2 regions of the Lysinibacillus sp. FSL L8-0312 genome follow, and region 1 is predicted to be linked to the other one. Evidence: riboswitches for the same ligand, from Rfam matches in the RefSeq annotation. Region 1 holds a riboswitch; the other holds the start of a gene.
What was found. Region 1 has a riboswitch for preQ1 ahead of MHI22_RS18885 (QueT transporter family protein). Riboswitches for the same ligand answer to the same signal wherever they lie in the genome.
Positions count from the first base shown of each region.

Region 2: another riboswitch for preQ1. It lies ahead of queF (preQ(1) synthase); the one in region 1 lies ahead of MHI22_RS18885 (QueT transporter family protein).

Region 1 covers NZ_JBBOOV010000001.1:3,741,786-3,757,910, reverse strand. The annotation lists gene MHI22_RS18935 (uracil-DNA glycosylase) at 1-105, opposite strand, end outside; gene thiD (bifunctional hydroxymethylpyrimidine kinase/phosphomethylpyrimidine kinase) at 281-1,111, shown strand; gene MHI22_RS18925 (hypothetical protein) at 1,274-1,555, shown strand; gene MHI22_RS18920 (YojF family protein) at 2,105-2,455, shown strand; gene bshB2 (bacillithiol biosynthesis deacetylase BshB2) at 2,469-3,158, shown strand; gene MHI22_RS18910 (TerC family protein) at 3,606-4,349, opposite strand; gene ilvA (threonine ammonia-lyase IlvA) at 4,617-5,879, shown strand; gene MHI22_RS18900 (ABC transporter ATP-binding protein) at 6,391-7,185, opposite strand; gene MHI22_RS18895 (ABC transporter permease) at 7,178-8,206, opposite strand; gene MHI22_RS18890 (ABC transporter substrate-binding protein) at 8,291-9,313, opposite strand; PreQ1 riboswitch class I at 9,634-9,678, shown strand; gene MHI22_RS18885 (QueT transporter family protein) at 9,685-10,167, shown strand; T-box leader at 10,239-10,438, shown strand; gene trpB (tryptophan synthase subunit beta) at 10,497-11,660, shown strand; gene MHI22_RS18875 (L-threonine 3-dehydrogenase) at 11,889-12,842, opposite strand; gene MHI22_RS18870 (methyl-accepting chemotaxis protein) at 13,194-14,864, opposite strand; gene MHI22_RS18865 (N-acetylglucosamine kinase) at 15,365-16,125, opposite strand, start outside.
Region 2 covers NZ_JBBOOV010000001.1:3,151,170-3,167,294, forward strand. The annotation lists gene MHI22_RS15945 (MBL fold metallo-hydrolase) at 1-532, opposite strand, end outside; gene MHI22_RS15950 (MFS transporter) at 887-2,077, shown strand; gene MHI22_RS15955 (VUT family protein) at 2,234-2,773, opposite strand; gene queE (7-carboxy-7-deazaguanine synthase QueE) at 2,815-3,543, opposite strand; gene queD (6-carboxytetrahydropterin synthase QueD) at 3,536-4,009, opposite strand; gene queC (7-cyano-7-deazaguanine synthase QueC) at 4,013-4,672, opposite strand; gene queF (preQ(1) synthase) at 4,792-5,292, opposite strand; PreQ1 riboswitch class I at 5,420-5,466, opposite strand; gene MHI22_RS15980 (DUF6414 family protein) at 5,656-6,537, opposite strand; gene MHI22_RS15985 (BstXI family restriction endonuclease) at 7,587-8,729, shown strand; gene MHI22_RS15990 (restriction endonuclease subunit S) at 8,775-9,914, opposite strand; gene MHI22_RS15995 (type I restriction-modification system subunit M) at 9,911-11,407, opposite strand; gene rlmH (23S rRNA (pseudouridine(1915)-N(3))-methyltransferase RlmH) at 11,510-11,989, opposite strand; gene MHI22_RS16005 (CxxH/CxxC protein) at 12,080-12,244, opposite strand; gene MHI22_RS16010 (S1C family serine protease) at 12,489-13,787, opposite strand; gene MHI22_RS16015 (MBL fold metallo-hydrolase) at 13,954-14,742, opposite strand; gene MHI22_RS16020 (two-component system regulatory protein YycI) at 14,742-15,563, opposite strand; gene MHI22_RS16025 (YycH family regulatory protein) at 15,550-16,125, opposite strand, start outside.

The sequences.
Region 1 (16,125 bases):
CGTCGAATATTCATTTGCTACAAATTGACGTAGTTTGTGATAGTATGGTTTTTTCAATTCTTCTGCGAGTATTTCTTGCCAATCATTCGGGAATACTTGTTTCATCGTTCTTTAAGCCCCTTTCTCTTCTTACAACGGTACAAAAAATCAAACATGAATTCAAGCATCAGTTCGAACTGACCATATATAAATATCATATTCTGACTATTTTTATAGAATCAGTTTCGGATTATACTAGATGGTAATTTTACAACTCTCAATGCTAAAGGAGATCTTTCAGATGACTCTAAAAAAAACATTAACAATTGCTGGTTCAGATACATCAGGTGGCGCAGGTATGCAAGCTGACCTGAAAACATTCCAGGAGCACGGTACATATGGGATGTTGGCTTTAACAGTAGTCGTAACAATGGATCCGAATGGCTGGACACATAACGTCACACCATTGCCAACAAAGCTTCTTCAAAAACAAATTGATACCGCCCTTTCAACAGGTATTGATGCCATTAAGACAGGAATGCTTTCAACAGAAGAGATTATTCGTATCGCTGGAGAAGCTATCGCAAAATCTGGCACTTCAAATGTTGTCATCGACCCTGTTATGGTATGTAAAGGTGACGATGAAGTACTGAATCCTGGAAATACTGATGCTATGGTGCAACATCTTCTACCACTAGCAACTATAACAACACCAAACCTTTTTGAAGCAGGACAATTAGCTGGCACAGGTACACCAAAAAACATTGACGACATGAAAATTGCTGCTCGTAAAATTCACGAACTAGGGGCTAAGGCTGTTGTCATTAAAGGTGGAAAAGCATTAGCTACTGAAAAAGCAACAGACCTTTTCTTCGACGGTGAAACATTCTTCTTATTAGAATCGGAAAAGGTCGCGTCTACTTATAATCATGGCGCTGGTTGTACATTTGCAGCTTCTGTAACAGCCAACCTTGCTAACGGTCTTTCTATTAAAGATTCTGTCATTGAAGCGAAAGAATTTGTATCTGCTGCCATTGCCCATGGCTGGGCGCTAAATGAATATGTAGGACCAGTCATGCATGGAGCGAAATCTCGCTTTGGTGCTCCTCCAGTAACAGTAACTGAAATTTAACATAGAAAGGATGTCTCAAAGAATTTTGGAGACATCCTTTTTAAAAATTACCAATGGTAAACACTCTGTTCATGATGAATCATTTGCTTGCTAAAGATAAAAAGTGGACAAGATACGTTAGGGCTACATATCCCATATATTAGCTGTATGGGAGGGGAAAAGATGAAAAAAAACAAGGCAGAGGACTTAACGGAAGAATCAGGTTTACTAGCTGGAGAAATCACCTCTTCAAAAGTTGAAGTAATTGCTTCCATTATATTAACACTTGGTTACTCATTATCCACCCTTGCCACAATATTAGCTCTGCAGGAGGAGGAAGAATTGGCACAAGCCAAAACAACTGAAACACAAGATCAAAATCTTTATATGAAGCAAATGTTTAAACAGTTACAAAATGTCAACAACCGTTTAGATACAATCGAACGAAAGCTTAATCGATACTAATAAATACATAACCAATAGATGAGGTAGTCTCTTTATAGGACGCTTCGCTTTTGGTATAAAAAAACATTTGCTGAATCAAGACAAAAAACCGCGACTCTCCGTCATAAAAGAGAATCGCGGTTTTTTACTATACTATGATAATGAGCTTCACTTTTCTTCCTCTTTTCACAGCTACCCTGTTTCACCTGTCTAAGGAACGTCATCTATTGTACCAAGATAGAATCCGTTATTACTAAAATAATACTCCCTTCAACAGGCGGGGCTGTCTACACACACGAATTAGGAAGAAGTCATGGTTGCAATATCTTTTCGGATGTGAAAACGGATACAATACAGAACGACACATTTTGTACATACTATTTTCACACTCCCTATATTGATACATTACAATAATTTTTTCAAGAATATTGCTTAAATACTTATCATAGAATTATAGATAATGATTCATTTTTTCATGAGTCATTAAATTGTCATAACAATGCAATCAATTTCCCTTTGCGAATTTTTTTTACTATACTAAAAGGAGAAATGATCGAGAGGAGTGTTAAGATGCAAGAAGTACAGGTAGAGACGTTACAGGAATTGCTGAATTCTTTCGCCAACAAAGACGTTTATATTCATCTTGAGACGACAAATGGATCTTATGCAGCACACTATGATGAAAAATTCTTTAATGCAGGTGCTTTTATTCGCAATGCTAAGATTAATTATGAGCTTGCTAAAGTGGTAGATCATGCACCGCATCGTGTTGGTTTAAAATTACCTCACGGCTGGGTTTATGCACAAGGCATTACACATTTTGAATTAGATGATTTAGGCCGTTTATTAATGGCTGGACTAGACTACTCAGGGAAACTGGCGATTGCGCTTGAAATTAGCGAAACGCCATTTACTTACTAAGGGGGACGACTATTTGAATTTACAACCACAACGTCATATTTTAATTGTGTACCCTCACCCAGATGATGAAGCTTTTTCAGTTGCTGGGACAATCGCCTACTATACAAAGAAGATGAATACACCTGTTACATATGCCTGTTTAACATTAGGCGAAATGGGACGTAATTTAGGTAATCCACCCTTTGCAACACGCGAATCTTTGCCTGAAATCCGCCGCAAAGAATTGGTAGCAGCAGCAGAGGCAATGGGTATTCAAGATTTACGTATGCTAGGTTTACGAGATAAAACAATCGAATTTGAAGACGATGAGAAAATGGTAAAAATAGTTGAAGGGTTAATCGAAGAGCTAATGCCTTCATTAATCTTCACGTTCTTACCTGACTTTGCTGTCCATCCAGACCACGAAGCCACAGCACGTGCTGTAGTTGAAGCTGTTCGTCGAATGCCTAAGGCTGCCCGACCACAAGTATTAGGCTGTGCCTTTGCCAATGATACAATTGAAAAAAATGGTGATCCACATGTTGTCTATGATATTTCTGAAATGAAAATGGACAAATTAAAAGCATTACAAGCCCATTCATCCCAAACTGGTTGGATGATGCAGGAAACTGAAAAGCGCATTGATGATGGTGAACCAATGAGTGAAAGCTGGCTAAATGTTGAAAAGTTTTATATTGTTGACCCAGATAAATATGTAAAATAAAAAAAGATGATGTCAATGGCAGAAAAAGCAACTTTGCAAGGTGAGAGGTTGATTTCCGTTCCGCCAACGCCCTGATGTGCCGCTCCACTCCAATCAACCATTCTGCAAAGTGTCTTTACTTTTTTTCGTAGTAGCATAGCGATCCAATCGCCCATTACCTTTATTCTTAGAGGGGATAAGCTTTTATTTTCAATGTAGAGAAGTGATGAGTGACAACATCTCATAAAAGAGTAGTGAACACCTTTACTTTATTTGAAAATCTTTGCTAAAAAGGTAACACTTTTGTGGATTGGAGTGGAAGGCTACTTGACTCCGGTGGGACAGCTCGACGCTCGCCCACAGGAAAGCAAGTAGCCTGCAACGGAAATCCATTTCTGTCTGTCAATTGACTGTTTTTCAGCAATAAGAAAAGTACTGTTCTCATTTTTGGAGAACAGTAATTTTTAATTAGGCAGCTCTTACCCTCTTCATCATATGCACAATGATTGTGATGGAAAAAGCAATCACCAAGAATAGGAAGAATAAGTAATGCGGGATATGAATATTAACAACACTCACTAGCATTTTTAAGCCAATAACACCTATTATAATAAAGGCCGTTGCTTCAAGCTCTGGAATTTTTTCGATAATGATTAAAAACACACCTGCAATTGTCCTCATCATTAATATGCCTAACATCCCCCCAATTAAAAGTACCCACACTTGATCTGATATGGCAAAGGCTGCAAAGATAGAGTCGATCGAAAATGCAATATCCATTAGCTCGACAGAAATGACGGTGGCCCAAAAGGTTCCAAAGAGTCGCACCATCCATCCTGATTTTTTCACTTCCTTCACGCTATCCTCATTCCCAATTTGAAGAAAATGAGCTACACAGAGCCAGCCTAAATATAATGCACCTAACACTTTAATAAACCAAAATTCCACAAGATAAACACCTATACCAATAAATAAAAATCTAAAAAAATAGGCACCTAGCATACCGTACATTAATGCCCGCTTTCGTTGTTTATCTGGTAAATGTTTAACAAGAACTGCCAATACAAGTGCATTATCCGCCGACAGTAGCCCTTCTATAATAATTAATGAGGATATTAGCCCCCAGGATACAGGGTCCATTAATACTTCCTGCCACATCGCCCAATCAAAAAATTGCCAATATGTAGATAGAATTCCTTGAATGATTTCCACTACTTACCCTCCTACTTGTCCTCAGCTAATCTAGTATATGCTTGACCATTTTTGTTATGAGAATTGTATTTATCCTGATTCAGCAAATGCTTTTTGTCCCAAAAGTAACGTTTCAGCAATTGCTCGAGGCATCATTTATTCGATAAAACGCTTACATCATAAAATAGACACGGAAAATTTAGAATTTACTAAAAATTAACCACCAAAAGCAAATAAAGTGTGCTATCATAGATAAATGTTTTAAACGTATAACGGAGGATGAATACTATGGAAGTTGCTGATACTAGAACCGTGCAAGTGGAGAATGTCCTGATTGCACATCATTTTTTAAAAGATGTAGTTGTCCATACACCACTACAAAAAAACGATTATTTATCCGAGAAATACGGAGCTACTATTTACTTTAAACGCGAAGATTTACAACATGTGCGCTCATTCAAGCTCCGAGGTGCCTATTATAAAATTAAAAAAATCGAGGAAGAAGCACGCAACGCTGGTGTTGTCTGTGCAAGCGCAGGCAATCATGCACAAGGTGTAGCTTATGCCTGTGCTCAATTAAAAATCCAGGCTAGCATTTTTATGCCTCAAACAACACCAAAGCAAAAAATAGACCAAGTGCGAATGTTTGGGCGCGAATTTGTAGAGATTATTTTAGCAGGCGATACGTTCGATGACTCTGCTGAAAGCGCCTTAAGCTATTGCGAAGAACACGATAAAATATTCATCCATCCATTCGATGATTTCGATGTCATTGCTGGTCAAGGAACTGTTGCAGTAGAAATTATGAATGACATGGAGGAGCCAATCGACTACGTCTTTGGCAGTATTGGTGGTGGCGGCTTAATGTCTGGCGTTTCTGCCTACGTTAAAAACCTCTCCCCTTCTACTAAAATTATTGGCGTAGAGCCCGCTGGTGCTGGCAGTATGAAAGCTGCTTTTGCTGAAGGGGGCGCTGTGGCTCTTAATTGGATTGATAAATTCGTCGATGGCGCTGCCGTAAAATGCGTCGGCCATCACACTTATGATGTTTGTCGCCGCTATTTAGACGACATTATTCTTGTACCAGAAGGCAAAGTTTGTACAACGATTTTAGATCTATATAATAAACATGCCATTATTGCCGAGCCTGCTGGGGCACTATCAGTGGCAGCTCTTGATTTTTATAAAGAAGAAATTAAAGGGAAATCAGTCGTGGTCATTATTAGCGGTGGTAATAATGATATTGGACGGATGCAGGAGATTAAAGAAAAGTCGCTTATTCACGAAGGCTTACTTTACTACTTCATCGTCAGCTTCCCTCAGCGCGCAGGGGCATTACGTCAATTCCTCACAAGCGTTGTAGGACCTAACGACGATATTACTACCTTTGAATACACAAAGAAAAACAATAAAGAAAGTGGTCCTGCCCTCGTTGGTATTGAGCTTGGCGATCAAGCGGATTATGAAGGGCTGCTTGCACGAATGGATGAATTCGGCTTCAAATACAAAGAAGTAAACAACGACATTCAACTATTTGGCTTACTCGTTTAAAATGAAGAGTCTCACTTCTCAGCAAGTGAGACTTTTTTATTGTGATAAAGTTTATCAATCGTTTTTATTACCCTAAATAAAAAACATTCAAACTAGTGCATGAGCGTTATATATATTGTTGAAAAAAATAATATCACCTGCGGAAAGTGACATTCTGGCAATGCGAGGGGTTAATCTCCGTTCCGCCAGCTTCCGATAGCCCCGCTTCACTCGCTCCAGCTTCTCCTATATGACGCTAAATCCCCTAGGAGTGACGCTGGCTCCACTCCAATCAACTATTCTGCAAATGTGTCTTTTCATTTTCTTTCATACTAACAGTAGTGAACCCCTTTGCTCAATTTATGGGTTGGAGTGGAAGGCTACTTGACTCCCGTGGGATAGATCGGCATTCCCCCCACAGGAAATCAAGTAGCCTGCAACGGACATTCATTTTCACCATTGACAAAAATGCTATTGATGGATTTTTTAACACTATAAAAAATGCCCATACAAGTGTATGAGCGTTTTGTCATTAACCTAATAAAGCGCGGTCTGAATTCATTTTTTCCCCACGAATGCGTTCAAATTCGGCCATTAAATCTGGGATCGTTAATTCATGCTTACGGTCTTCAGCAACCTCTAAAATAATTTGGCCTTTGTCCATCATAATAAGACGATTCCCTAAATCCAAAGCTTGTTGCATATTGTGCGTTACCATTAATGTCGTTAACTGATCTTTTTCAACTAAATACTTCGTAATACGGGTAATTAATTCTGCACGTGATGGATCAAGTGCAGCCGTATGCTCATCCAGCAATAAAATAGAGGGCTTTGTGAAAGTAGCCATTAACAGTGACAATGCTTGCCGTTCCCCACCTGAAAGTAAGCCTACTTTTGCAGAAAGCCGATCTTCCAGATTTAAACCAAGCATTTCTAATGATTCTTTGAACAAGGTACGACGCTTTTTGTCCACACCGATGTGCAGTCCTCTACCCTTATTTCGTGAATAGGCCAGTGCTAAGTTTTCTTCAATTGTCATCGTAGGAGCTGTTCCCGCCATTGGGTCTTGGAACACACGACCAATGTATTGAGAGCGTTTATATTCAGGCAAATTCGTGACATCATTACCATCAATAGAAACTGTGCCAAAATCAGGTGTTAAGGCGCCTGAAATCATATTCATCATCGTTGATTTCCCTGCACCGTTACTACCAATGATTGTCACAAAATCACCTGGCTTTAAGTGTAGATTAATCTCTGCTAGTGCAATTTTTTCATCTGGTGTTCCTTCATTAAACACCTTATTAATACCATGTAATTTAAGCAAGACCTTTTCCTCCTTGCTCTACTGTTTTTACTCGTGACAGCTCTGCAGCACGCTTCGCCTTACGTTTACGTTCCTTACTCTTATTGATAAATTGTGGTAAGATCAGCGCCAAAATAACGATGATAGCCGTAATTAATTTCATATCTCCTGAATCAAGGAAATCTACACGTAATGCTAATGCTAAAATAATACGGTAAATGATAGCTCCTGCAATGACTGCAAAAGTTGTACGGATAATGGTCTTTGTCCCAAAAATGGCTTCACCAATAATAACCGATGCAAGACCGATGACAATCATACCAATCCCCATACTAACATCGGAGAACTTCGAATATTGTGCGATTAAAGCTCCAGAAAATGCGACAAGCGCATTGGAAAGTCCAAGCCCTAAAATGATAAGTGTATCTGTATTTGCAGAGAAGCTACGAATCATTCGTTTATTATCACCAGTTGCTCGGATAGCTAGCCCGACCTCAGTCTTCAAGAACCAGTCTGCTATTAACTTAATTAAAATCGTGATGATTAATACGACTATCAGCACACTCCATGTATTTGGTACATGCTGAAAGCCCATGCCTTTTAATAGGTTATTGAGAGCAGCATCGATCCCTAAATCACTCCAAAATGCTTGAAACTTTGAAAAAATCGTTTCTGAGTTTAATAGTGGAATATTCGGGCGACCTATCGTATTTTCTGCAGTTAACCCCATGATGCGCAGGTTAATCGAGTATAACGCAATCATCATTAAAATCCCTGATAATAGTGGATTAATCTTTCCTTTCGTGTGAAGAATTCCTGTCATACATCCAGCAATAAATCCAGCAACAATTGCCACTAAAGTCGCTAAGATTGGGGAGTAGCCAAGCAAAACCATTGTTGCTGCAGTTGCCGCCCCTGTTACAAAGCTTCCATCAACCGTTAAATCCGGAAAATCTAACACCCGAAACGTTAAATATACACCAAGTGCCATAATTGCATAGATGATTCCTTGCTCCACTGCGCCAAATAATGCTAAAAACATCGTTGAATCATCTCCTAAATCTTTTTATTATTTCTACTGCTTATAAATGAAGATAAAGCGGGGATAGTTCTCCCCCGCTTCCATTTATTTTTCTAGAAGTTCTGCACCCCAAGAATCTTTTATTTCAATTCCTAAATCATCCGCTACTTTTTTATTGATTAATAGTTTCAGATTTTGCGGATATTGTGCTGGCGTCTCGGCAGGTGTTGCTTCACCTTTTAAAATTTTCACAGCCATTTGACCAGCCTCATAACCAATATCGAAATATTCAAAACCATAAGCAGCTAAACCGCCTCGTGCAACAGAGTCTAGCTCTCCCACAACAAGTGGTAATTCATTTGTATTGGCAACATCAATAACAGACTCTAAAGCAGAAACTACTGTATTATCAGTAATAATATAGAAAGCCTCTACCTTACCAATTAGTGATTCTGTTGCTTGTTTTACATCTGCCGAAGTAGATGCTGACGCTTCTACTACTGTTAAGCCTTGTTCATCCATCACCTTTTTCACTTCTTTAACTTGTGCAACAGAGTTTTGCTCACCAGCATTGTAGACCATCCCTACTTTTTTGGCGCCAAGCTCTTTTAGGAATGCGACTGTTTTAGAAATCGTTTCAGGATGTAAATCAATTGTTCCTGTAACATTTTTTCCTGGCTTCTCCATTGATTCGATTAACTGTGCACCAACAGCATCTGTGACAGATGTGAAGATAATTGGAATATCACTTGTGGCTGTTGCCGCTGCTTGTGCAGAAGGTGTGGAGTTAGCAAAAATTAAATCTACGTTTGCACTTACTAGATTGTTAGCAATCGTTGTGTTAAGACTGTTATCTCCTTGTGCAATTTGTGGATCGTAGTCAACTTTTAAGCCAGCATCTTCAATTGCCTTTTTAAAGCCTTCCGTTGCTGCGTTTAATGATGGATGCTCTACAATTTGAGTAATCCCGATTTTATATGTTTTATCCTCTGTATTCCCGCTCTCACTTGCATTGTTTGATTCATTCCCTTTTGAATCTGTTGAACTAGATCCGCCACTACCGCAAGCAGCAAGTAGTAACACTAATCCAAAAAGAAGGAATGAAAGCTTTTTTACACTGTTCTTCACAAATAATCCCCCCGATTATACTCTCAATATCTATCACACTTTATCCAAACAAAGTGTGAATGTATCGCTATATTATCGTTATTATCAAGCTCCGTCAACAACATTATGAATGTTCTGACTTTTAAAACTGACGAAACATTTTAGTTTTTCATTCAATTTGCCGCTTTAAACCGCTAAACTACGCTATTTTAGTTAATTGCTTTCTTTTTAAAAAATAGTAAAAAATATTTATGACAATTTTACGAAGTGTGTCATATAGACAAAAAGTCTGACATTTGACTTCTGCTAGATATCTATAATAAAATATTATCTTGTGTGAAAGCACCGTGGTTCGTAACCATCCCACGCAAAAAAACTAAGGAGAAATGAATATGAAGATAAAATTTTTAGCAGCAAGTGGTATTATTGCAGCGCTATATATTGCGGTGACAATGCTTGTTGCACCGTTTGGTTTTACAGAGGTACAATTCCGTGTATCTGAAATGTTTAACCATTTGGTTGCCTTTAACCCACGCTTTGCCGTAGGGATCATTATTGGTGTATTGATCTCTAATCTATTTTCACCACTTGGCATTTACGATTTAGTGTTTGGTGTTGGTCATTCGATGATTACACTTGGACTGTTCATTTTAATCTGTAAATATGTCAAAAATATTTGGGCACGTTTAATTATTAATACATTATTATTTACTTGCACAATGTTTATTATTGCCTTCGAGTTGAATTTGGCCTTAGAACTACCATTCTTCTGGACTTGGCTAACAGTGGCGGCAGGTGAATTTGTTGTGTTAGCTGTTGGTGCACCGATTATGTATGCACTCAATAAACGCCTTCACTTTCATCATTTGATTTAACAGACGAGTCTTTTTAGATTCGTCTTTTTTTCTTGACACTATTCTGAAAATAAACTACAATTCTTTCTAATATAAATGCAAGGAAGAAGAGTAGTAGCAAGCATGGTTACTTTCAGAGAGCTGGTGAATGGTGCAAACCAGTAGTAGATACTTGTGAATGGACTTCAGAGCAGCCTTATTAAATGTAAGGCCGATTCACTCCCCGTTATCGGAGTAAGAAAGCGCGCAAAAATTGCGAATGAAGGTGGCACCACGGTTACTCGTCCTTTTTAAGAGGATTAGAGTGGCTTTTTTTTATGGAAAAATTAGCATAGAGGAGTCGAGTAAAGATGAGTAAAGTAGTAGAGAAAAAAGGTTATTTCGGAGAATTTGGCGGAAGCTTTGTTCCAAAGGAGCTTCAAAATGTCTTAACTATTCTAGATGAGCATTTCCAAAAGTTTAAAGATGATGAAGAATTTAAAAAAGAATTGGATTACTATTTCCGTGAGTATGTTGGTCGTAAATCCCCACTTTATTTTGCAGAAAATTTAACAAAGCAATTGGGTGGCGCAAAAATTTATTTAAAACGTGAAGATCTTAACCATACAGGCTCACATAAAATTAATAATGTATTGGGACAGATTTTACTAGCCAAACGTATGAGGGCAAATCGCGTTATTGCCGAAACAGGTGCAGGTCAACATGGTGTAGCAACTGCGACTGCTTGTGCCATGTTTGGAATGGATTGCACTATTTATATGGGCTTAGAGGATACAAAACGTCAAGCATTGAACGTGTTTCGCATGGAGCTTCTTGGCGCGAAAGTAGTAGCTGTTGATAAAGGGCAAGGACGTTTAAAGGATGCAGTTGATGAAGCATTCGCTGACTTAGTCGAAAACTATGAAACAACGTTTTACTTATTAGGTTCAGCAGTTGGGCCACATCCCTTCCCATCAATGGTTAAACACTTCCAATCTGTGATTAGTCGCGAAAGTCGTGAACAGATTTTAGAAAAAGAAGGAAAGCTACCAGCAGCGATCCTTGCCTGTGTTGGCGGTGGCAGTAATGCCATTGGAGCATTTGCAGACTACATTGCAGATGAACAGGTTCGTCTTATTGGAATAGAGCCAGATCAAGCTGCTACATTAAACGAAGGTTCGCCCGGAGAGCTACATGGCTTCAAATGCTTAGTATTACAGGATGCAGACGGCAATCCACTACCAACCTATTCAATAGCTGCTGGTTTAGATTACCCTGGAGCAGGTCCAGAACATAGTCATTTAAAAACAATTGGCCGTGCTGAGTATGTGACTGTGACAAACAAAGAAGTCCTTGAGGCATTTCAAGTACTTTCGAAGGTTGAAGGGATTATTCCTGCCCTTGAGAGCTCACATGCGGTCGCACATGCTCTAAAATTAGCACCAACTTTATCATCTGAAGAAAGCATTATTATTAATATCTCAGGTCGTGGTGATAAAGACGTGGAACAGGTTTTCCACATGTTAACTAAATAATTCAATAAAAGAGCAACTTCCATAAAAGGAAATCGCTCTTTTAACTATATCAATGATCTAGGTATATTTCGGCAATACTATCACAAAGCTTAGCTTTTAGGAACTGTCAATATTCAGAACACTAATATATTTCAGTTACGTAATTTAATCTATGTATGCCAACAATTCTCTTTTACAGACACATAAAAAAACGGATGTAGACTAATTCTACATCCGTTCCTTTAACGATTAGGAAATTGCCTTTTTATGCAGTTTCATTTTTAGTTTTTCTAACATATCTATCGTCATTTTGGCTAAATCATACTCTGCTTTGAAGCCCCACTCTTTTTGAGCTGCGTCAATATTTAAAGAGTTTGGCCAGCTGTCTGCAATCGCTTGACGCACTGGATCAACCTGATAATCCATTGTGAAATTTGGTAAATGCTTCTTGATTTCAGCTGCGATTTGTGATGGTTCAAAGCTCATCGCTGTAATATTAAAGGCATTGCGATGAACGAGCTTACTACCATCTGCCTCCATTAAATCTACAATAGCTTGTAAGGCATCTGGCATGTACATCATATCCATAAACGTACCTTCCTGAATATAAGATGTGTACTTACCTTGCTCAATTGCTTCATAGAAAATTTCTACTGCATAATCAGTTGTACCACCACCTGGAGGTGTTACATAAGAAATTAATCCAGGGAAACGTACACCACGTGTATCAACACCAAAACGATTGAAGTAATAATCGCATAATAATTCACCCGCTACCTTATTTACACCATACATAGTTGTTGGACGTTGCAAAGTATCCTGCGGTGTATCTTCCTTCGGTGTAGATGGACCAAATGCTCCAATTGAACTTGGCGTGAAAAATTGCATATTTAACTCACGAGAAACTTCCAATGCATTCATTAAACCACCCATATTTAAATTCCAAGCTAACAATGGATTTCTTTCAGCTGTGGCTGATAGTAATGCTGCTAAATGCATCATCGTATCTGCACCAAAGTCCTTTGCTAAATCGTGCATTCTTTGTCCATCTGTCACGTCCAATATTTCAAATGGGCCCTTAGTATGTTCAAGCTTTCTAATGTCTGTAGCAAGTATATTGTCCTCTCCATAAATACCACGAAGTTTTTCTACAAGCTCAGAACCAATTTGACCAAGTGCCCCAGTAACAATAATCTTTTTCATTTCTCAAAACCTCCACATATGAACAATTGTACTTGCTGAAAGTACAAATATATATTGATAAACATTGATTTAATAACACTTTCAATGAAACTCATTATAATGTGTTCGTTTTGAAAATACAACAATTATATTAATAATATTCATTAAAAGGAACATATAATCCCTTACTTCCAGTATATGAGCACTCAAAAAATATTGTGCTACAAAAATATACAAAATACAATTGTACACCTCAAAAATACAAAAAATTAAATCTTTCATAAACTAGTTTTGTAACCACGCAAAAAAAGAACCTTCTTTGCTAATTTCCGCAAAAAAGACTCCTTTTCAACATTATTCTTTAATATTAAATTAGATTGAAAAACGTTTAACAGCAATTTGCAAAACTTTTGATACTTTGCGCAATTCTTTAATGTAATTATGGAATTGTTGTTGAGCTGTTAATTGATCTGCTGTTAATGTAGCAACATGCTTAGTGGATACAGCATTCGTATCCGATATAGCTGTTAACATAACCGCATCCTCACTCACCTTTTGGGTGTGAGTGGCTATCTCTTGAACTGTAGCAGATACTTCCATCATATAAGGCTTGATTGTATGTACTTTTTCTAAAATTTGATCAAAACTTGTCGCTGTTTGTCCTGTTACGGCAACACCTTTTTCAGTAGCCAACAACACGCCCTCCATCATTTGTACTGCATAGCTCGAATCTAAATGGATGTTTTGTACAATGGATGTAATCGTTTGTGTTGATTGGACTGTTTGTTCCGCAAGCTTCCGCACCTCATTGGCTACAACTGCAAACCCCTTTCCATGTTCTCCTGCTCTTGCTGCTTCAATGGATGCGTTTAACGCTAGTAAGTTGGTTTGTGCTGTTATTTTTTCTATGACCTCAATCATTTGATCGATTGATGAGGCACGCTCAACCAAGTTAAAGATAGCTGTATTCGATTTTTCTACGGCCTGCTTAATCACTTGCATTTGCATTAAATTAGCCTGTACAATTTCAGTTCCACTCTCAGCATCTCTTGCTGTTTGATGCGCAAAGCTTTCCACGACCTGCACTTTTTCTAAAATGACTTGTACATCATTTAAAACTTCCTCTAAAGAAGCAGTATTGGAAGCCAATTTACTAGTAGAAGCAGCCGTTGAATCTGAAATAGATTGTACATCTTTTGCTATTTTTAACGTTGTTGTTGATGATTGCTCTGAGGATCCTTGCAATTTACCTGTCATTTCTTCTACTTCATAGGCGCTGTCCGTTACAGTATGGAGTAGGTGTTTTACCTCTGTGACCATTTGATTGTAAGACAGTACTACCTCACCAAGCTCATCATGGGCAACATAACTTGCATTCGCAGTGAAATCGCCTTGTTCTGCTCGTTTTAATAATGATTTCAATTGACGTGTTGGTACATTGACTGCCTTAGTTGCGATAAATCCTATCAGAATGACAAGCAACACCACTGCTAAGCATACGCCACCTAGTAACCAATAACCAAATTGCACATCTTGTTGATAATACTTCTGTTGATCCTTCGCTTTTTCAACCAAATAATTTTGTGTTTCTTCTAATAATGTATGGCTTTCCTGACTTATTGGTAGAAATGTCAGCGAATAGAACTGCTCTAGCTCACCTTGGTTCAATTGCTTATAACTCTCAATCAATTCTCCTTGTTTCTTCAGCAAGGATTTAAATTTTTTAATTTGATGACTCATTTTTTTATCAATTTCTTGGCTATCCAATTGCTTTAAAGGCTGTGCCATCTCTTTTAAAATAACCGTCATTTCTTGATAGTCACCCTGAGCATCTACGATAAAATCTAATTGACGCTGTGATTCTTCTAGCTCATTCAGCCAACCGATTGGGACAAGTCCCTGTGTGTAACTCTCACTTGCATGCCACGACATCTTCCTTAAATAATCCACACTAAATACACCCAGCAATACATTCGATAATACACAAACAATCATGAGTACAAGTAACTTGTCCTTCACCTTTATGAAACGGAAAAAATGCATGATCCTTGGCTCCTCCTCCAACTCTTACCAATAATGATAGTATGAAGATATAAAGCCAGTGTTATGTTTTTGTAAAGATTGCAAGAAGAATTAAGAATTTATGCCCATTATCTAGTTTTATATAGGTAATTTACCACACAAATAACTCCCTACCATTGATCCTTAATTATACTATTTCTGCCACCGTAACCTTCCATGCATTCCAAACGTTTATCGTATTAATAAAGAATGGAGGTATTATATTTGTCTCAACTCAAGAGGTTGGATGTAAGTTTAATAGTTCATTTTCTTCTACTAGGTGGGATTAGCTGTCTTTTTGTCCACTCCAGTAGTGTAAATTAAGCTCCTTCATCATCAATATTATCGAACATCATGCTTATGGGAATTGTTATGACTATTCATAAGTCTTATAAAGGTAATATGTTTAAAGTAGAGGACTAACAAAATGCAAGTAGAGAAAAGACCTTCCTATTCTCTACTTGCTAAATTAAAAGGGGGGATTAATTAGTTAAAAACTCCTTAATACTAGCATTATATTGATCGATAAATATTTTCGCTTCATTATTAGGTAGTTTTAATGCGGCTAATGCGGCACCGCCAACTGGTAGGCTATAAGCACCCATAAAGTCATACTGATTGCTATTATTTTTATCAATGGAGGCTAATTTTTCAATAAATAACGTCAATTCATTAAAAACTCCACCAGCTAGCACGACTTTGACACGCGTATCTGAAAACGGATTTTTTTTGTAACAAGCATCTATACTTTGATAAAAAACATGGCACACTTGATCCAGAATCGTGTTCGCTACAGCATCACCTCTTTTAGCGCAATCAATGGCAATCTTACTTAAAGGAGAGATTGTATCTCTCGGATGTCCTTTTCCATAAACAATTTCAATTATTTGTGGAATGGATTGTAATTGAAAATAATTTAATACTGCGGATGTGAGGCTCGTTTCTGGCCCTCTTTTATCAAATGCTTTAAACACCGCTTTTAATGTGCGAATACCAATATCATAGCCACTGCCTTCATCATCAAAAATATAGCCCCATCCTGCCGTACGCTCAACTCTGCCAGACGAATCTATACTTAATGTAATTGCACCTGTACCAGAAATCTGTACAATGCCAGACTGACCTAATGTACCAGCATACAGCGCGTTCAACCCATCATTCGACAGTGATAATTGACAGCCTTCAGGTAATAGCGAGGTTAGTAATGTGTGGGTAATCTCCTCATTATTATTTTCCGTTACGC
Region 2 (16,125 bases), 590 kb from region 1:
TGCTAAAAATGAAAGGAAACTCAATATCTGACAAGTAATCTCCCGAAAGAAATAGCCCATACGGCTCTATCACTGTAAATAAACCATCATTCGTATGACCAGGTGCTTGATAAAATGTCATAGTTATCGAATCTAACTCTAATGTTTGCCCATCCTCTGAAACGACAATATCTACTGTTGGATATACAGGAGAATAGCTCCTCTGTATATAATAGCTTTGATCAAATTGTTTGATTTTTTGAATGCTTTTTGCTTTGTTCGGGTTTTTATCAAATTGTTTAGATGCAATTACCTTTGCTCCTGGAAAGGCCCCTGAACCAATAATATGGTCAAAATCGCTATGAGTGTAAATAATATATAGTTGCTTATCACCTTTCATGTTGTTTATGTAAGCCTGAATTTCTCCAATTTCGCTAGGTAACCAATTAGGATCTGTCATAATTATCGCTTCATTCGTTTGAATGATAGCCGAAGTAGTCATATACAATGCACTTTGAAAAACAGTAATATTATCTTTTTGGAATTGAATCATCATGAACCTTCCTTTTCCCCTTTTAAAAGGGAGCATCTTTAAGTGAGTATTTTAGATTTTGAACAGGAATTTCTTATTTATAGAGTTCGAGCAAAATCAGTAAATTCCTTCTTTAAGGAAAAGTGGAAGGTACTAGGAATTATTTTTTATGTACATATTTAATACAAAAGCATCTTTATTGATATCCTTTAGGATTAGCAACAGAATGTGATTTCTCTGTAGTTTTGTCGATTTTGAGAATCCATTCATTCCGATTTAATCTAGAAAGATTTTTTCTCGCTAAAATATTTTATGATATGATGTTTAGGTTGTTTATCTACTACACATTTATATTCATCTTAGAAAGAGGTATCTATGCACAACTCACAATTATCCAAGCGACATTGGTTACTCATTTTAACACTTACGTTATTGACATTTGTACTAGGGACAAGCGAATTTGTTATAGTCGGAATCTTAACTGATATTTCCTCAAGCCTTCAAATGACTAATGCAAAAGCAGGCACACTTGTTTCTGCATTTGCCATTACATTTGCTATTGCCACACCACTAGTGATGTCAGCAACAAGTCATTTTCCAAAGCGTAAATGGATGTTGTTTTTGATCCTTTCTTTCATCGTCCTCAATGCTTTTTGCGTCATTTCAACGAGCTACATCATGCTGCTTGTACTTCGTATTATGACAGCGATTGTAACAGGAGTATTAATCTCTCTAGCCATGATTGTTGCAAGCGAAACCATGCCGATAAACAAACGCGGACTTGCTATATCATTCGTTTTTGGTGGTTTCACACTAGCAAATGTCGTAGGAGTACCAATTGGTATTGTAATCGCAGGCTGGTATGGTTGGAATGCCACTTTCATGTTAACAACCTTTCTAGGTGGTTTGGCGTTTTTGGCATCCTTTTTTGTCTTACCTAATCAACTCAGCCAAGTACGTAGTTCGATACGGGATCAGTTTTCTTTAATGATCAAGCCGCGTATTTTAATGGCCTTTTTCATTCCTGCTCTAGGATTTGGGGCAACTTACGCTGTCTTTACGTACCTTGTTCCTATTTTGAAGGGAATGGGAGCACCAAATAATTCTATTAGTCTAATCTTATTTGGTTATGGGTTTATTTCGATTTTCAGCAATATCCTCGCCAGTAAAATTGCCAGTCATAATGCTATCGGTCGCCTTCGCTTTGTTTTTCTTGTGCAGGCTATTGTTCTGACAAGTTTATTTTGGACTACAAATCATTTTATTTTAGGGCTGGTCAATATTGGCTTAATGTCATTAATGGCTATCCTCTTAACAACATCTACTCAGCTTTATTTAATAGACCTCGCTGAAATTTACCAACCCAGTGCGAAAGGATTGGCTGCTTCACTTATGCCTGTAGCAAGTAACGTAGGTATCGCTTTTGGTTCTGCATTAGGTGGAATTGTTTATCATCAGGGAAATTTAATGAATGTTACATGGGTCGGTGGGATTGTTGCCGTCTGTGCAAGTTTGCTAACTTTTCTTAGTCACCATTTAGATCAAAAACTAGAGAAATCAGCATAAAAATGATAGAAACAATTGAAAATGCAATAAGACCTTTAAAATTAAACTAGGCAGATTCGCATTATAAAACGAATCTGCCTGTTTTACTTATAGCTCTGTCTCGTCAAAATGAACGGCATCTCTTGTGGAATATGCCTAATCAATGTTTTCAACGAGTTATCCTGTAATTAGATGTTTTTCTTTCATTGTACCAACTTGATTTAAAATCATTGCGCCAAACATTTGAATAATTGTCTTCACAATAATTTGTCCGAAAATGGCGGATGGTACGGCTTCCCAAGGTAATATATTAGCTCCAAGTGGACTCAAGCCGATTACTACGAAAATTGCAGAATCCAAAAATCCTCCAACAAGACCACTGTAGAACACACGCCAAGCCATTGGTAATTTTAATCGAGTATAGATTTCTGTATCAGCTGTTTCAGCGACAACAAATGATAGTGCTGACGCTACCACAATCAAAAGTGTATCCCCCAGTAGGAATGACACTACTGCTGATAAAATTAAAGCTGTAATAATAAATAAATACGTCTTTGCTCTACCATATTTATTTTGTACAAGGTCCCGAAAAATAAAGGTTGCCCCAATTAAAAACGTCCCCATTGGAACAATAAACATACCAAAGTGCAATGGTGCAAATGCTGCCGTTACTACATTAGCGATGACAATAGATAATAAATAAAACAATATTCTCATACTACTACTCCTCAATTTAAAAACATTTTTGTAATGGGACACTATACGCCTCTTTTATTTCCCCAAACAAGGGCATGTAACTGTGGTAGTACTTTAACATCTCTTAATTCTTCATCCTTCATCACTCTATCAATCAATGCATGATATTTATCCAATAAATGCATAATTAATTGTGAATTGTCAGTTGTCATGAGATCATCATTACCGACTTGAAGATAAAAAGGAATCATTGGATATCGATGGTGAATTTGTTTAGCATAATCGTAATCCTCTTGATTAAAAACGACTATTTTGAGAGATATATGGTGATTACTGTTTTGATTTTTAAGCTTTTCGAAGATATATGAGAGCACCGAATAGTCTGTGGTCATTCCAGAACTAGGTGGCTTTGGAGAAATGGTCAGTTCATCAATCTCATGCATCCATTTTTGCCACCTACTTCCCTGTGTTTCCACCCCAATTTTTATGTTGTTTTCTTTTAAAATGGCAATGAGCTCAGCTAAATGTGGATTGAGTGCAGGATTGCCGCCTGAAACCGTGACAAATGAGAAGCCATTGCCTCCAAGACGTTTCAACTCAGTCCAAATCTCTTCCGCTGTCATTTGGACAATCAGATGCTTTCCACTGCCATCCCAAGTAAACGATGAATCACACCAAGAACAGGAATAATCACAACCTGCAGTTCTCACAAACATTGTCTTCTGGCCAACTACCATCCCTTCACCTTGAATCGTCGGTCCAAAAATCTCGATAACAGGTACCTTACTCACCTTCCATCCACTCCCGTCTCGCTTCTGCATAGCTTGTCGGAGTTTCATATAACCTAATAAACTCTACACATGCACCGTTATAGCTTGGTTCATCAAGCAATGCCTCTGCCAACTTTTCATAAATCCAAACTACCATGTTTTCTGCTGTCGTATTCATGGGTGGAAGCGTTTCATTTAAATAACGATGATCCAAATGAATCTCTATTTTTTGTTTCCATATTTTTTTTATATCGCCAAAATCAATCATCAAACCGCGTTCATCTGTGTAGCCACTCAATCCCAATACTACACGATAGGTATGACCATGTAGGTTTTTACATTTTCCCTCATAATGATGTAAATGATGAGCAGCATCAAAGGTAAATTCTTTGCTTACAAGAACACGCTTTGCATGATAGTTCAATTGATCTCTTTGAATATCCTCATCTATTTTTTGGAGCTTATCGACGATTTTAAAATCTAACATCCCTTAAGACTCCTTCCTATAACGCAAATACTCATCAAGCCCTTTTTTTCGCAGTTTACATGCTGGGCATTCACCGCAACCATCCGCTATAACACCGTTATAGCAAGTCAACGTTCTTTCTCGAACAAATTCCAATGCCCCAAAACGATCAGCAAGCTCCCATGTCTGTGCCTTATTCAGCCACATCAACGGTGTATCAATAACAAAAGAATCATCCATCGATAAATTTAACGTTACATTCAAGGATTTAATAAAAACATCTCGGCAATCCGGATATCCGCTAAAATCTGTTTCACAAACGCCAGTCACGATATGCTTCGCTCCTACTTGACTCGCTAAAACACCTGCAAACGAAAGAAAGAGAAGATTTCGACCAGGGACAAAAGTCGATGGAAGCTCACCATTATTTCCGTCTTCTACTGTAATATCTTGTCGTGTCAAAGCATTTGGAGCAAGTTGGTTTAGGAGTGACATATCAAGAATATGATGCTTGATTCCAAGTTCACTCGCTATCTCTTTTGCACATTCAATTTCAAGACGATGCCTTTGACCATAATCAAAAGTGACTGCCTCAACCTCTTCAAAACGTTCCTTTGCCCAAAACAAACAAGTTGTACTGTCCTGACCTCCACTAAATACAACAATTGCTTTTTCCTGCTTCATCTATAAAACTCCTTTATATCGAAAAAACAGCACTCTAAGAAAAAGTGCTGCTTTCTTCTTAGTTTTTTTAAGAGGGTAGCTAAAAACCTCTTTCTTGATGGAACTATTTAATTCTCCATTTATCGATTATCAATTTTTTCTGGATTAAGGTCGTGGTTCATTAAACGATAATTGGCGATTTCTTCGTATTTTGTTCCTGGCTTCCCATAGTTACACCATGGATCGATCGAGATACCTCCACGTGGCGTAAATTTCCCCCAAACCTCGATATATCGAGGATCAAGCAATGCAATTAAGTCATTCATAATGATATTAACGCAATCTTCATGGAAATCACCGTGATTTCTAAAACTGAATAAATACAATTTTAGTGATTTACTTTCAACAATTTTTTTATCTGGGATATACGAGATGTACATCGTTGCAAAATCAGGCTGATTTGTAAGCGGGCATAAACTAGTGAACTCTGGACAATTAAATTTAACGAAATAATCTCGATTGGCATGCAGATTATCTACTGCCTCCAATACCTCAGGTGCATAATCATAGGAATACTTTGTACCTTGATTACCTAATAGGGTTAAATCCTTTAATCCTTCTTCATGACTTCGGCCAGACATAAAAAAACCTCCTTGTAAAATGTTTCCCAACACTTTTCAAGAGAGGCATCACCAAGCATTCTATTTAAAACATAAGTAAACACATAAAAAAAAGCCACGTCCAATATGGACATGGCATTATTGTCATGTTTCCATAGTTTTTTATAGAGGGTATCCGCTATGAACCTCTCCCGTTCTAGTCCGGGCATTCTTTTCTTCAATATCGTACAAAAAATAATACAGCACGTCAAATGGATTTTTTCAAAATTTTACTATATGCAATGTGGTTTGAAAGCATTACTAAAGAATTGATTCAAAGGGTTTAGAACCATTATTTACATTACCTTTAGTGGAGCTATATGGAACTTTTGTCAAATTTATAGATTATGAATAAATTGCTATTGGAATTACTAGTATTGCAGGTTTTGAGATTCTTGAAACAATGTTAGGAAAATCAAGTTGTTCATCTAATCCAGTGTTCATAGATTGAAGAAGGCTATCTAAAGCTTGTTGTTGGAATAATTTAAATGCTGTATTTCTAAATAAATTAATTTCATCTTGATCATTAGTAACAACCTTCACAACTTTTCCAAAAACAGTATAATTTCCATCAATGATTTCATTAGTATTTTTATGAATGAAATAATTTAAATAAACAGGAAGAACTGCTTTTAATGATTCTTCTTCATTAATAGTGCAAATTAAATCCATGTTATCATTTTCCATTAAACTATTTCTCATGCTTTTTACTTGTTTTAATATCTCTTGATTTCCATCCTTTTTGTTACTTTTTTTGGCAGGTTGAAACGTCATTGCTAAGACCATCATTTGTTCAATTGATTCTAAAAGGGCAATCAACGGGTTTTTTTCCAATTTACTATTAAATCTGACAAAACTCCCTGATGCTAAATTATCTAAATTTCCTTGCTCTTCAATATCGTTAATTAATTGATTTTCTTCTAAATATGAAAGTAATTTTGCGAATAAAGACGTTGGCGTGTGTACTTTTTCCTCACTTGAATTCTTTTCTTCCAACGATTTTTTCTCTACACCCATTGCTGCTTTAATTTTTGTTTTTATCCCGTATAAACCAAATCCAGCCTCTCCATTAATGCTGCTATTAGTATTTTTTCCATCAGTGTTCGTGACATTTAAATTTGTTACTTGTGCAAATCCATCTTCAATAACTGCCAATAAATCAAATACTACATTTTGATTTAAGTACGTTGTAACTGGAAATACACTACCTTTAGATTCTTTATTCACTATATACCCCCTATTTTTTCTTTTCCTCTAAACAAACAGGAACGTTTGTTCCTATTTTACATCATGGGGAACTCTTTTGCAAATTAATTGGTTATTTCATTCTCTTTCTGAAGTGCTATTTTTTTCACTTTCTTTCAACTAAGTCCTTTTCAATTTTCTGTGTCTCTGTTTCTCTATATCCATTTATATGCTCTAGCTTCTGTTCATTCAAATTTCAGTAGAGTATTCAGATGTAAATTTCATTCTACTTCTTAATATCCACCTATATTTTATCTAAAGCATTAAAGCGCTAAAGTACACAAGTGGGCGTGTGGGGCTTTATCACCTTAAAGCGACTTATAGTTTCATATTTCCACATAGATTTAGAACGAGGCGTGGGAAATACAGTAATCCTTAACAGCACGATCACACATAAAAATGCACATAAAAATCTTTAACTACTAAGTGCCGTTATCTATCTTTTTCCTTTCGAAGGAACCTGGTAATTTAAAGACAAACTCAATCCCTAGTTTCAAATGGTTAAGGGCTTTTTAAACAAGGAATTTGCCATTTTATATCTTCCCCAGCTAAACTACCATAATTATTACGTCAAAAGCCCCTTAGGTGGTTTCTGGAAGTTTAGCAACCAGTTATCACCTAAGGGGCTTTATAGCCATTGGGGATTTGCTTATTTTTCATTTCGTCATCGTATGTGACTTCGGTCTTTATAATACCTTTAAGTGTTTTCATTATTTCATGCTCCTTTTAAGAAACTTCTTCATTTTGGTTCGATACAACCATAAATATTAAGTCCACGATCGACTTCTCCTAAATATTGTTGAAAAATATCGTATTTGTCTTAAGGGCTACGTACTCTATGTGCTTATAGGGTATGCTTGTTTCTTCAACTAATTTTACCGATACGATTTTTATTCGTTTTGCTGAAATCATACTCGTATCCCTCCTTAATATTCTAAAATATAATATATATTTAAATTATTTTTAGATACCAATAGTCAATGATATTTATTTACATTTGAAGTAAAATATACATAGAGGTGATTTTATTGTTGTATTTATGTACACATGAAAACTGCAGATTACCAGTTGGACATAAAGGAAAACATAATCCATATCCAACTTCTGCATGGGAAGAAAAGTTTCACAAGAAAGATAAAGATAAAGTTAGCAAAGCTGGATATGCTACACCTAGAGGTGGGGATAAAGGAGCTTATCAAAACCACGTCTATCGAAATAATAAAGTAATAATACCCTTTGAGAGAATTAATTCAGTTAATTTAGATAATTACTCAGATGGCTATATAATTAGAATTTTTCCAAATCAATATTTTGAAGAAGATGGGGAAATTAAAGAAATCTTTAAAAACTCTTATTCAAATATTGTTATTGGCGACAATGCATTTGTTTTATATAGAACCCATAGCATGTTGGAAAAATACCCACCCTTGGATCACTGGGAAATCAGAGACATATATACTTCTGAAGGGGCTCCAGCGAAAAAAAGGTCTAAAACTGTTATTGAAAAAGGGCATTATGTTTTACGACTATCGTCTATTAGTAATAATAAAAAAGTAGTTAATGGTGCTCCTCAAGGTATTTTTGCTCCTGAATACGCTACCCAAGAAACCAATTATTTATGCAAGGCATTTTTAGCATGGCTAATTATTATTTCCAAAGATAGTCCTTATGATAAAGCTGATTTTGAATGGCTAGAGGCTATTTTGATAGAAAATAATTTATTAGATGCTACTTACCTTCATGAATCCGGAATAATACAAGATTCTGTTACTTCATGTCCTCTTTGTTTAGATAAAATTTACTATACTGAGTTACATGAGATGCTATCCTTTGAAGGTGCTTCTTCCCTTGCTAATTCTCAAGAACAAGTTGAAGGCTCTACAAGATCCACTAAAGTGAATTTATTCCATATGATTCCCTTAGTGTATGAGACTTTAGAACATAAACCTAAACAAATTTCCTGGGGGCACGCTATTTGTAACACAAAATTAGGTCAAAGACGTTGCCTTTCCTTAAAAGAAATAAAAAATAATGGGATGGAGATTCATTTAATAGGAGAAGCAGGCAAACCTGAATTATTTGGCTGGGTTGATAATACTCGTACATTTATGCGGACTAGAAATGGAGAAGCTTGGGTAAATATCACTGAACCTATCTCTGACGCTGAAGAATAAACAAATACCAAACTCAATAAAGCTATTGAGTTTGGTATTTTAATATTAGACTATTAACTTTTTTATAAGTAAATCCTTCAACTCTTTTAATTGAGCATTTTGTAATGCAATATTTTCAACCTTTTCAAATATTGGATTCATCCAATTAATAAATTCATTAAACTCTACCGGAATCATTATCGGTATTTTTTTGAAGTCTTTTTTATTAATCTCTTTAAATGTGCTTCCATTTGAAATAGAAATAAACTTCCATTTGTTGGTTTTTGCCCAAAAATACAAATATGATAAAGGTACTTTAGAATTTGCTACGATATTTATAAAACCTTGATTTGTAGTAGCTTCTTCAAGATTAATTCCTATTTCTCCTATAGTTGCCCTACTCGTTATCATTAAACTTTTAACTGGTATAATTTTTGCTGAACTATTATCTAGCCCATACTTCGTTATTTTACGACTAGAATTAATTAAAAATATACCTTCATCTCTTGAAACATCTGTTGGCGTATACCATAGGATATCACCATTAATCCAATACTCTTGTACTTGAGTGTTAGGAGTACCCCCACCTAGTATATCCACTACATTTCCAATTTCAAACTCTTGTGTTTGTTTTGTTTGAATATACATTTGGTAATAATTTTCCCCCATTGAAATAAGGTCTTTTTTTATCTTATTATTTATTTCCAAAAGTTTATCAATATTATTCAATTTATTAATTATTTCTTCTTGCTCTTCAATAGAAGGTAATAATATTTCTAAGTTCTTTGCTGCTGTTAAAGATAGTTCCTTAAATGTTGTACCATTAGCAAAAGTTTCAATATAATCTTTTTTGGATTTCAAGAAATAATATAAATAATCTGGTTTAATTATTTTTTCATTGCATACAAAACATTTAAAGCCTTGGTTTGTTGTCAATTCATTAGCTGCTATCGCTACGTAACCTATTGGAGCCCTTGATGACAATAAGACTGTATCCTTAGGGAGCACTTTCAAAGTTGTTTCTTTTAGTGCTTTTTCTGTAACACTTCTTTCACCTTTAACAATATACTTTGAAGTGTAATTTGATAAGTCCTTTGGTGTTATCCAGGAAATACTACCATCTTTATAATAATCTTCATTCTTAGTAGAAGGCGTTATTCCACTATAAATTGATGCTATTTCACTCAACTTATAAATTTTTCTCATAAATAATCACCTAAATTTTTTATAATTAAACCACTTAGTTTATCTGCATCAGCAAATTTTTTTTCAAGATCCTTAGCCAACCTAGAAATTTCTCCTTCATAATCTTTAACTGAAAGGTTTTCTTCAGGAACACCAACATATAAACTAGGAATTAATTTATAATCATTATTTATAACTTCTTCATTAGAGACGATCTTAAACAAACCTACTTCTAATAATTCCTTGTTATCCTCTTTAAAGGTTTTATATATTTCACTAATTTTACTTATCTCTTCATCTTTTAAAACTTTATGTTTCTTACTAACAAACTCACCTAAACTTGAGACGTCTAAAAATAAGATTTCGTTATTTCTTATTCTAGTATTCTTATCACCTTTTCTAGATTTACTAATGAATATTAATGCACTTGGAATCGCTGTCCCAAAAAACATTTTGTCTGGAAGTTGTACGACACAATCTATCAGTTCGTTTTCTATTAAATACTTCCTAACTTCTTTATCTGAACTTTGACTACTTGTCAATGCACCATTTGCAATTACAAATCCTGCTGTTCCATTTTCGTTCAAATGATATAAAATATGTTGGATCCACATATAATTTGCGTTATTTTTATTAACGCCTCCAATTAAACGTGGATCATTTTCTGAAATATATTCAGCTCCCCAATCTTTCATATTAAAAGGAGGATTTGTAATAATATAATCTGCTTTTAAATTTGGGAATAAATCGTTTAATAATGTATCTCCTTGCTGAATATCCGGATATATACCATGTAAAATACTATTCATTTTTGCCAAATTAATTGTTAAAGAATTTTGTTCTTGACCAAAATACTTTATTTTTTTATCTTTATACATATGAGATTGAATAAACATTCCACCTGTTCCGCATGCCGGATCATAAACTGAACCTTCAATTGGTTCCAACATCGAGACTAGTAGTCTCACTATTGGTGATGGAGTAAAAAATTCTCCACCTCTGTTTCCTTCAGTAGAAGCAAAATTGCCGATAAAATACTCATAAATTCTACCTAATGAATCAATAGTATTCTCTTCTAAGTTATTAAATTTTTCATGCGAGAATAATAAAATTAAATCTGATATTACATCACTTGGAATATTTGAATTAACATATATTTTAGGAAGCACTCCTTTTAATTTCTCATGTTCCTTTTCTAATAACTCCATGGCATTATCAATTTTATCTTTTATTATGTCGGTTTTAACAAACGATTTTAGATATTCCCATCTTGCCTCAAGTGGGACATAAAAAACATCTACTTCCGCATATTTCTCTTTCTCTTCTAATATTAAATCATTTTCTGGGTACTCTTCACGAATTTGTTTTACGCGTAACTCATATTTAAGTGTCAAATGTCTTAAAAAAACCATTGGTAACACATAATACTTATATTCAGCTGGGGCTATTTTTCCTCTTAATTTATTTGCTACAGTAAATAATTCTGTTTCAATTTCCAAATCTTTCTTTAACAATTAAATCTCCTCCTTTGAACACATGTTCTTATATTAGAGTAACCCACATAAAAAATCCTGTCAACTGGAAAAAAACCATTTGACAGGATTTAAAAACCGCACTTACTTATGGTACGGTTCACCCTTCATAATCCTAAAACTCCGATAAACCTGCTCGACTAGCACGAGCTTCATGAGCTGGTGAGGGAGCGTCATTTTACCGAAAGATTGTTGTTCATCTGAACGTTTTAGTACGTCATCATGTAGGCCGAGGGAGCCGCCGATGACGAAGGTGATTTTGCTTTTGCCGTAGGTCATGAGGGATTCGATATCGGCTGCCATTTGTTCGGAGGTTTTCATTTTGCCGTTGATGGCTAGGGCGATGACGTAGGCATCTGGGCTTATTTTGGCTAGTATGCGTTCGCCCTCCTTTTTCTTGACGATGTCCATTTCGGCTTCACTTAGTTGTTCAGGTGCCTTTTCGTCTGGTACTTCAATCAAATCCATTTTTGCATAGCCGCCAAGTCGCTTTACGTACTCATCGATGCCCATTTTTAAGTACTTTTCTTTTAGTTTGCCGACTGATACAATCGTTATATTCACACGTTATCCACCTTTACAATTCATTTACAAACAAATTATCCACAAAAGTTATCAACATATCCACAAGTCACTTCTATATATTGTGTAAAGTTATTTACTTGATACAATATATTCTGCTGGCTGTTCACAGTAGCTACACTTTGTGGATAACTTTTTATCCTCTTCGATTTTATCCATAATTGGGAACACTTTTTGCTCTGCTACAAACATGTCTAAAGCGTGTTCTATATGGCTTTCACAGCTGTATTTTTCCATTATTTTACGTCTCCTTATTTTCCGAAATTTCCACAAACTTATTCACAAATCAGTCTATGTTATCCACAACCTATTGTAACAAAGGAATGGCATGTATGGAAGAAGTGCCTTCTTCTCACGTTTACTTGTACAGAAATAGTATTCACAATTTTCTAGTTATCCACAATATTTCATAAAAGCCTTTCTTCATCCTCGCAAAAAAAACGATGGAGAATTGTTATATCTCCATCGCTCTTCCGATTCTTTACAATGTATTACCGTTTGTTAATGTTAGTGATAGCTCGACTAATTTACCTTGACGGTAAACTTTTAATGTTAGTTTATCACCAATTTTTTTCTCATTATATAAATGCTTGCGTAAATCAATAGTTGTTTCGATCTTTTGACCATCCATTTCCACAATAACATCATATTGTTGAACACCTGCTTTTGATGCAGCTGAATTATTCATGACATCTGTTACAACAACACCTGTTGTCACCTCTGCAGGTAATTTTAATGTTTGTTGCTGATAGAATGATGGGACATCTGTTAGATCTGCTAGTGACACTCCCATTGTTGGACGTTTCATTTCACCATTTTTCTCTAATTCCTCGATAATTGGAATAGCTGAATTAATGGGAATAGAGAATCCTAAACCTTCCACGGAGGATTGAGCGATTTTCATGGAGTTAATCCCTACTAATTCTCCAGCTAAGTTGACAAGGGCTCCCCCACTATTTCCTGGGTTAATTGCAGCATCTGTTTGTAATACTTCTTGTTGCCAATCTTCCGTACCATCACCATTTAAGTCTACTGGTACAGAACGGTCTTTCCCAGAAACTACACCTGTTGTAACTGAGCCGTAGAAATCTAAGCCAAGGGGATTCCCAATTGCAATAACTGTTTCGCCTTGTTTTAATACATCAGAATTACCGAATGTCGCAACTGTTTTTACATTTTTAGCGCTAATAGAAATAACAGCAAGGTCTGTCCAAACATCATGACCTACTAATTGAGCTGGTTCTTTCGTTCCGTCTGGCATTGTGACCTCTAACTGTTTTGCACCTTCAATCACATGGTTGTTTGTGACGATAAAGGCTTTATCTCCTTCAATTTTATAAACAACACCTGAACCGCTTCCTGCTTCTTTTGTCGTTGTTGATGGTGGACTCCAAAAACCTCCACTCGTTATTTCTTGAATATTCGTAATACCCACAACGGCTGCTGAAGCTTTATCTACTGCGGATGTCACATCGGTTGTTATCTCTGTCGCAACTTGGTTAATCGTTGTGTTATTTTTTCCTGTACCACTTGATGTTGTCCCAGGCATTTGATTGACTAGTCCAGGTAACATAAGCCATACAAGTAAAGCACCTATAATCACACCGATAAGACCACTAAAGAAATAGCCTCCCTTTCCTCCGCCACCGCCTTTCTTTTTATGCCGCTTGGCTTGCATTTCTTGCTCCTCACGCTCTAATCTTTCTTGAAGAGGTGATTTCGGTACTTCATCATTTTTTAAGAAATCACTGTTTTTATCATCATCTTGGAAATAACTCAAGTTCCTCATCCTTTCCTTTAGTGCTATTTGTTAATTGTTACCCTAATCTTACAATTCAAACATTAAAATCAGATGAAAAACAAATAAAATGGGCATAAAAATAGCTGCCCAAAGCATTTTTTTAAATGCCTTGAACAGCTCCAAGTTTTGCCTAAATAGCTTATGATTAAACCGTGACTAATTTTGTTGGTTCTTCTGCATCTGTATCAAAGAGATGAACATGCTCACCGACAAGGATGCCACAAGATTGCAAAGTTTGAGAGACACTCATGCGTGCCAACTCTTTCATATTATTATCTTTACTTAAATGCGAAAGATAAATATTGGTCGTCTTATCAAATACAACTTCACTCATTGCGATAGCTGCATCCTCATTAGACACATGTCCTACATCACTTAATATACGACGTTTAATGGACCAAGGATAACGTCCCATTTGAAGCATGTTGACATCATGATTACTTTCAAAAACAAAGGAATCTGCTCCACGGATAATCCCTTTCATACGATCACTGACATAGCCGGTATCTGTAATAATGACCAGCTTGCGATCATTCTCATGGAAAGTGTAGAACATTGGATCTGCTGCATCATGTGAAACGGCAAAGGACTCAACAGCTAAAGAACCAAAATACTTCACTGTATCCATTTCAAATTCAAAACGCTGTTCTACAGGAATATCACCAACTAGCCCATCCATTGCCTGCCATGTTTTGGCGTTTGCATAAATTGGTACACTATATTTTCGTGCCAGTACACCAATTCCCTTAATATGATCACTATGCTCATGTGTAACAAAAATGCCACTAAGCTGCTTCATATTACGGTCGATTTTTGTAAAGAGCTGCTCCATCTTTTTCCCACTAAGTCCCGCATCGACAATAAAAGCATGGTCGTCATTCTCTACATAAATCGAATTTCCTGTACTGCCACTTGCTAAAACACTAAATCGCATTATTCAACTCCCCAGTCTTCTTCTCCGCTCTCCTGCTTGTCCTCCTGGATTTCAATGACTTTACCTTCTACTGCATTGACAAAGTACTCCTCTTTTCCTCCATCAGGTAATTTCACTTGAACCTCCCACGTTGGCACCAGTACCTGTGTACGCGTTAATTTAACGAGCGTGGAGTAACCTAACTTCATTTGTGTAATGCGCGAGTCTGGTTTGAGCGGTCCTTTTGCATACAATGTTTGAATAATTTGAAGTGGTGGAATAACCGTTTCCTGCTGCTCCATTTCTTCAATATTATCAATCATTGTTTGTTCATACATTATTACTTCGTCATTTGTATTCCATTTTATTTTTAATGAACCATTATAATAGAACATTCGATTATTCGTCTTTTGGAAAAAAACAGCGACGCGTTCTTCTCGATCTATTTTCCATAAAGCATACGATGCTCCTTCATTGACATTGGCTAGAACAAAATCTGTAAAGCTTGCATCATCATTCACATTACGTAATTTAACAGGCTTCATGAAAATAGCACGAGCCTTTGTATTGTCATCCGTAGGGGTGACCTGTTGATTAGTATCTTTAAATTCAGCCTTTGTGAATTTATGTACTTGGGCTGTAATATAAGAGGCCGATTCAATATTATTTGGTAATGAGCCATACGTAATATTATCATCTTTTAAACGAGCTTCGATCGTTTTTTCACCAGGTACTTCAATATCTTTTGCTTCATTATAGCGATTTACATAAAGTGTATATAAGAAGATGTTGAGAATTAAAAAAACGAATATAAAAATAGATTTTGTTCTATTCCAATCCATTTTTAACACCTCCTAAAACTTCAGGCGTCAGTTTAATCCATGTACCATTACGAATAACAAACCAACAAGGTTCAAATGTAAAGATATTCAGTTCTTGATTTTGCGTTAAATAATAGCCCAATACAAGTTCCTCAATATCTGATAAGGCAATGTTATTAGCATTTTTTAATCTCTCAGCAATCTCTGTACCAGAAGGTAGTTCTTTAATTTCCTTCTCTGCTTCAATATCCATATCTAATGAAAAGTATGGACGCTTATAATGGAAAATCCGGCTATCTCCCCAAATTGTCGTCATTCGAGTAATGACATGATTGCTATAGACAGGTAAACCTTGTAAGTATAATTGATAATCCATTTGATTTTTATTGATGCTCGTTGAAGCATAACGAAAATCTGCTGTAAATCCTCCATGTTCATTGATAAATTCAAAGCTATCTTTAAGAAGCTTCGATGGCTCAATTCGTATACTGCTTTCTGCCGCTGGATAAACATAGTTTAATGATTTGAGATTTGTATCTAATGTCATTAAGGACATACCATCTGTATATTTTTCAGAGGATGC